3 regions of the Azospira sp. APE16 genome follow, and region 3 is predicted to be linked to each of the others. Evidence: predicted binding sites of a transcription regulator. Region 3 holds the regulator's gene; each other region holds the start of a gene.
The links. Region 3 encodes sigma-54, which starts transcription at its own class of promoters, with help from an activator protein. Its sites were predicted from a motif close to TGGCACGCTTNCTGCTNA; they were not measured.
Positions count from the first base shown of each region.

Region 1: ACLSSQ_RS12865 (CmpA/NrtA family ABC transporter substrate-binding protein) is a predicted target of sigma-54. The motif match lies at 653-670, and genes of this name have one in related genera.
Region 2: ACLSSQ_RS06080 (circularly permuted type 2 ATP-grasp protein) is a predicted target of sigma-54. The motif match lies at 1,459-1,476, and genes of this name have one in related genera.

Region 1 covers NZ_CP179682.1:2,682,778-2,685,044, reverse strand. The annotation lists gene ACLSSQ_RS12870 (Yip1 family protein) at 1-306, opposite strand, end outside; gene ACLSSQ_RS12865 (CmpA/NrtA family ABC transporter substrate-binding protein) at 827-2,104, shown strand; gene ntrB (nitrate ABC transporter permease) at 2,253-2,267, shown strand, end outside.
Region 2 covers NZ_CP179682.1:1,227,290-1,229,556, reverse strand. The annotation lists gene ACLSSQ_RS06080 (circularly permuted type 2 ATP-grasp protein) at 10-1,425, opposite strand; gene ACLSSQ_RS06075 (methyl-accepting chemotaxis protein) at 1,670-2,267, shown strand, end outside.
Region 3 covers NZ_CP179682.1:179,469-181,735, reverse strand. The annotation lists gene hpf (ribosome hibernation-promoting factor, HPF/YfiA family) at 138-458, opposite strand; gene ACLSSQ_RS00905 (RNA polymerase factor sigma-54) at 473-1,945, opposite strand; gene lptB (LPS export ABC transporter ATP-binding protein) at 2,012-2,267, opposite strand, start outside.

The DNA of each region.
Region 1 (2,267 bases), 1.3 Mb from region 3:
GTGGGCGACGCCCGCCAGCAGGGGCACCATCAGCAGTTCCCAGGCCAGGATGAGCAGCAGGCGTTCCCAGCTGGGGGCAATGAAGCCGGCGATGATGCGGTTGCCGTAGGCGTTGCCGGCGAAGTTGGCCATCACCGGCAGCAGCAGGGAGAGGGGCAGGGCGATGAGGAGAAAACTGACGGCGGCGGAGGGCAGATGCTCCACGTCGTCCCAAAGGATGTCGTGGTTTTCCTGCGTGCCTGCACTGCCCATCATCCAGCCCGACAGTAAACGCGGGGCTTCCATGGGCTGTTGCTGGATATCCATGTTTCCCTCCCGCTCCCGATACGTGCGGGAGCATTGTTTTGTGTTGCATGCCATCAACAACCCGATAATCATAAGAACATCGGATGCCAGTGTCTTTAGGCGTTTGGTCATAGATGGGGGCGGCGCTTTCGCCGTTCCCCTTTCCTCCCCCGCGGTCGCTCCCCATTCCGTTATCCTCCCGCCGTGGTCACGGCCTTCGCCGGCCCGGGTTCCCCCTTCTTGTGCGGCGGTCACGCCATGGCGCACCGCAGCAGTGCGCTCCGGTGCCGCGGATGGATTTTTCCGGGGCGGTGAAAATCTATCTATCGTTATGAATTGAAACTGTATTTTCGATATTTTCGTTGCCTGGCACGGTGGTTGCTGAACTAGGTCGTAAGTCGGACCAATGGCGGTTCGAGCAACGCCGGGCAGCGCAGTGAAGCCCTGACCGGCAAACGGACAAAGGCGTCCATCCGCGTGTTCTCTCTCCTCTCACGCGGGTGTGACGCCTTTTCTTTTTTCTGAGGTCAAGGAGCATGGAATGTCCAAGCAAAAGCAATTCGAGGCACCCGATGCCGTGGCGGCGGAACGCCGCGAGTTCGTCAAATCCGCCGGCCTCCTGGGCCTGGGAGCAGCGCTCATGGGCCTGACTCCCGGTCTGCGTGCCGCCGCCTTTGCCGCCGGTTCCGACGCACCGGAAAAGACCGAGGTGAAGATCGGCTTCATTCCCCTGACCGACTGCGCCTCCGTGGTCATGGCCGCGGCCAAGGGCTTCGACAAGAAGTACGGCATCAAGATCGTGCCCACCAAGGAGGCCTCCTGGGCCGCCGTGCGCGACAAGCTGGTGAATGGGGAACTGGATGCGGCCCACGTGCTGTACGGCCTCATCTACGGCGTGCACCTGGGCATCGGCGGGCCGAAGAAGGACATGGCCAGCCTCATGACCCTCAACAACAACGGCCAGGGCATCACCCTCTCCAGCCAGCTGAAGGACAAGGGCGTCACCGACGGCGCCGCCCTGAAGAAGCTGATCAGCAGCGAGAAGCGGGAATTCACCTTTGCCCAGACCTTCCCCACGGGCACCCACGCCATGTGGCTCTACTACTGGCTGGCGGCCCACGACATCAACCCCATGAAGGACGTCAAGACCATCACCGTGCCGCCCCCCCAGATGGTGGCCAACATGCGGGTGGGCAATATGGACGGCTACTGTGTCGGCGAGCCCTGGAACGCCCGGGCCATCATCGACAAGGTGGGCTTCACCGCCGCCACCACCCAGGACATCTGGACCGACCATCCGGAAAAGGTGCTGGGCACCACCGCCGACTGGGCGGCCAAGCACCCGAAGACCGCCGTGGCCGTCACCGCCGCCATCCTGGAGGCATCCCGCTGGATCGACGCTTCCCTGGCCAACCGCCGGGAGACGGCCGAGACCATTGCCGCCAAGGCCTACGTCAATACGGATGTGGACGTGATCCTGGACCGCATGCTGGGCCGCTACAGCAACGGCATCGGCAAGACCTGGGACGACAAGAACCACATGAAGTTCTTCAACGACGGCCAGGTGAATTTCCCCTACCTCTCCGACGGCATGTGGTTCCTCACCCAGCACCGCCGCTGGGGCCTGCTCAAGGACGATCCGGACTACCTGGGCGTGGCCAAGGCCATCAACCAGGTGGGCCTGTACCGCCAGGCGGCGGAGAAGGCCGGGGTGGCCGTGCCCAAGAGCGACCTGCGTTCCTCCAAGCTGATCGACGGCGTGGTGTGGGACGGCAAGGACCCGAGGAAATACGCCGCCAGTTTCAAGGTGCGCGCCTAAGAGCAACCGGCGGCCGTCCCGGCGGGGCCGGGGGCCGCCTCCATCCGTGCATGGGGGAATGATCATGACGACGATGACTTTGATTCAGGGCAACACCGCGCTGGCGGCCAGCCCGACGAACGATGCAACAGACCAGGGAGCAGCCGCCATGGCCATGAATGAC
Region 2 (2,267 bases), 1.0 Mb from region 3:
CAAAGCTTTTCATTCCAGCACCCAGGTGTCCTTGGTGCCGCCGCCCTGGGAGGAGTTCACCACCAGGGAGCCTTCCTGCAGGGCCACCCGGGTGAGGCCACCGGGGACCATGGTCACTTCCTTGCCGGAGAGGACGAAGGGGCGCAGGTCGATGTGGCGTGGCGCCACGCCCGATTCAACGAAGGTGGGGCAGGTGGAGAGGGCCAGGGTGGGCTGGGCGATGTACTTTTCCGGGTTGGCGACAAGACGCCGGCGGAAGTCCTCGATCTCGGCCTGGGTGGAGGCCGGCCCCACCAGCATGCCGTAGCCGCCGGCGCCATGGACTTCCTTCACCACCAGTTCCGGCAGGTGGGCCAGGGTGTAGGCCAGGTCGTCGGGCTTGCGGCACATGTAGGTGGGCACGTTGTTGAGGATAGGCTCCTCCCCCAGGTAGAAGCGCACCATCTCCGGCACATAGGGGTAGATGGACTTGTCGTCGGCCACCCCGGTGCCCACCGCATTGGCCAGGGTCACCTTGCCGGCCCGGTAGGCCTGCAGGATGCCGGGCACGCCGAGCATGGAATCGGCACGGAAGACCTGGGGGTCGATGAAGTCGTCGTCGATGCGGCGGTAGATCACGTCCACCCGCTGGGGGCCCTGGGTGGTGCGCATGTAGACCGTGTCGTTATCGACGAAAAGGTCCCGCCCCTCCACCAGTTCCACCCCCATCTGCTGGGCCAGGAAGGTGTGCTCGAAGTAGGCGCTGTTGTAGGCCCCCGGGGTCAGCACCACCACGGTGGGATCGGAGACGCCGTTGGGAGCGGAGGCCCGCAGGGTCTCCAGCAGTAGGTCCGGGTAATGCTCCACCGGGGCCACCTTGTGCTTGGAGAACAGCTCGGGGAAGAGCCGCATCATCATCTTGCGGTCTTCCAGCATGTAGGAGACGCCGGAGGGGACCCGCAGGTTGTCTTCCAGCACGTAGAACTCGCCGGCCCCGGCCCGCACCAGGTCCACGCCGGCGATGTGGGCATAGATGCCGGCCGGCACGTCCACCCCGCGCATGATGGGACGGAACTGGGCGTTGCCCTCCACCTGCTCCCGGGGAATACGCCCAGCCTTGAGGATTTCCTGGTCGTGGTAGATGTCGTGGAGGAACAGGTTGAGAGCCTTGACCCGCTGCTTGAGGCCGGCCTTGAGGGCCTTCCACTCATCTGCCGGGATGACCCGGGGAATGATGTCGAAGGGGATCAGCCGCTCGGTGCCGGCCTCCTCGCCATAGACGGCGAAGGTGATGCCGACGCGGCGGAAGGCGATGTCGGCCTCGGCCCGCTTGCGGGCGATGCGTTCGTCAGGGGTTTCGGAAAGCCAGCGCCGGTAGGTCTGGTAGTGGGAGCGGACGGCGCCGTCGGCACCGTTCATTTCGTCGAAGAAGCTGGGCTTGTTCATGATGGTCGCGCCATGAGGAAGGGCGACAATCAAATAGCAGGGGTTGTGCCAGGATCATAATCGCTTGATCCTTAAAGGACTTCCGGGGAATTGGCGGAAGCGGCGCCAGAAAACGGTGCCACCATGCACCATGGGCAGAAGCGGGCGCACCAATTTGAAGCAGAAAAGTGTGATTTCCTTCACAGCATGGCTGGTGGCGGAAATATAATGCGCACTTCATGTTTCATATAGTTTGGACAATCCCATGCTTGATCAACTTTCCCTGCGTACCCGACTCCTGGCGGTGGTGCTGGTGGCGCTCCTGGGGGTCCTGGCACTGGCGGCCATCGCCGCCTTCAATACCCGCTCCCTCATGCTGGATGAGAGAAAAGGCCAGATTCGCGCCATTACCCAGGGCGCCTACAACGTGGTCGCCTACTATCAAAGCCAGGAAGCCGCCGGCAACCTCAGCCGCGACGAGGCCCAGGCCCACGCCAAGGCGGCCGTGCGGCAGATCCGCTTCAACGGCCCCGACGGCAAGAGCGACTATTTCTACATCTGGACCCCCGACGGCATCAGCGTCATGCATGCCCTGAAGCCGGAATGGGAAGGCAAGCCCATGGGCGACCAGGTGAAGGACGGCAGCGGCAAGCTGATCATCCGGGAACTGGCAAGCCTGCTGCAGAACCAGGCCACCACCTACATGGACACCCAGTTCGTCAAGAAGGCGGGCGATCCCACCATGTATCCCAAGGTGCTCTACGCCCAGAAATTCCCGGCCTGGGACTGGATCATCGGCACCGGCGTCTATATCGACGAAGTGGACCGGGAGTTCCAGCAAACCCTGATCTACCAGGGCCTGC
Region 3 (2,267 bases):
GAACAGCGGGATGGCGGCGGCAGGGCCGGTTGGAGACTGGGATTCAGGCAGGATACCAGGCGAAAAGTGGCGGGATCATAACGGAAAACGACCCCGCCGCCTATGCCTTTCGTCCCAGTCCCGGAGAGGGAATCAGATCACTCTTCGATGTGATTCTTGATGGTGTCGCGGTGGTGATCCTGGGCCTTCTGCTTGTACTTCTGCACCTGGCGGTCCAGCTTGTCGATCAGGGTGTCCACGGCGGCATACAGGTCGGCATCCTCGGCATCCACGTGGATGTCCTTGCCGGGCACGCGCACGGTGACTTCAGCCTTCTGCTTCAGCTTTTCCACGGTGAGGATGACGTTGACGTCGATGACGCTGTCGAAGTGACGCGTAACCCGCTCCAGCTTGGCAGTGACGTAGTCGCGGATCGCCGGGGTGACTTCCAGGTGATGTCCGGTGATGTGCAGGTTCATGGCTCGCTCCTTTTTTAGATGGACTTGCGTAGGTTGGCCGGCGAAATGTTGAGCGCTTCTCTGTATTTTGCAATGGTTCGACGCGCCACAACAATGCCTTGTTGGCCAAGAATTTCGGATATTTGACTGTCCGAAAGGGGTTTTTTGGGGTCTTCGGCCGCCACCAGCTGCTTGATCAGGGCCCGGATGGCGGTGGCCGAACAGGCGCCCCCCGTATCCGTGGCCACGTGGCTGCCGAAGAAATACTTGAGTTCGAAAATGCCCCGGGGGGTGGCCATGTATTTCTGGGTGGTCACCCGGGAGACGGTGGATTCGTGCAGGCCCAGGGTTTCGGCGATTTCCCGCAGTACCAGGGGACGCATGGCCACCTCGCCGTGTTCGAAGAACTGGCGCTGGCGGTCCAGGATGGCCTGGGACACGCGCAGGATGGTGTCGAAACGCTGCTGCACGTTCTTGATCAGCCAGCGGGCCTCCTGCAGCTGGCCGGAGAGGCTGGAGCCGCGCTGCTTGGAGAGGATCTCGGCGTAGAGCCGGTTGATGCGCAGGCGCGGGTAGGCGTCCGGATTGATGCTGGCGGTCCACTGGTTGCGCACCTTCTTCACCACCACGTCCGGGGTGATGTAGCGGGCATCCAGGGGCGCGTACTGGGCGCCGGGCCGGGGGTTGAGGCTCTTTACCAGGTTGGTGACGGCGCGCAGGCGCTCGTCGTCGCAGCCCAGCAGCTTCTTCAGCTTGGTGAAGTCCCGGCCGGCCAGCAGTTCCAGGTGATGGCGCACCAGCTTCAGGGCCTGGTCCCGCACCTCGTCGGCCGGCAGGGCTTCCAGCTGCAGGGCCAGGCATTCGCCCGGAGTGCGGGCGCCGACACCGGTCGGGTCCAGGTGCTGCAGGTGGCGCAGGGCGATCTGCAGGTCGTCCAGGTCGATTTCCAGCTCTTCCGGCAGGGCTTCCTGCAGCTCCTCCAGGGGCTGGGTCAGGTAGCCGTCCTCGTCCAGCGCCTCGATCAGGAAGCTGACCAGCTGCCGGTCCCGCTCGGAGAGCTGCATCAGGCCCAGCTGCCAGTTGAGGTGGTCGCGCAGGGAGGTGTTGGCGGCCTGCACTTCCTGGAAGTCGGAATCCTCGTCCTCGTCGCGGGAGGCGGAAGGGTAGCTGCCTTCGGCAAACCAGTCCTCGCCTTCGCCCAGGCTGTCCCGGGGCTCTTCCCGCACTTCCTCGGGACCGTGGCTGTCGGCCCCCTCGCTGGACTCGCCGCCATCCCCCGGGCTCTCAGCAGCGGCCTCGGCCGTGCTGCCGGCGTATTCGCCTTCGCTCCCGCTGTAGGAGGGCTCGTAGTTCTCGTCCTCGCGCTCCAGCAGGGGGTTTTCCAGCAGATACTTCTCCAACTCCTGCTCCAGCTCGAGCGTCGACAGTTGCAGCAGCCGGATGGACTGCTGCAGCTGTGGCGTCAGGGCCAGGTGCTGCGAGAGTTTGAGTTGGAGGGTTGGTTTCATGGACCCGGGGCCGAAGGGGCCGGCGGCAATGAGCGGGTTGAGGGAAAGACTCGGAGACTGGGCTCGTCAGAGACGGAAGCTCTCGCCCAGATATACTTTTCGGACGTCTTCATTATAAACGATCTCATCCGGGCGGCCAGACGCCAGCACCCGGCCCTCATTGATGATGTAGGCCCGGTCGCAGATGCCCAGGGTCTCACGCACGTTGTGGTCGGTGATGAGCACGCCGATGCTGCGGTCCTTGAGGAAACGGATGATCTTCTGGATTTCCAGCACGGCGATGGGGTCCACGCCGGCGAAGGGCTCATCCAGCAGGATGAAA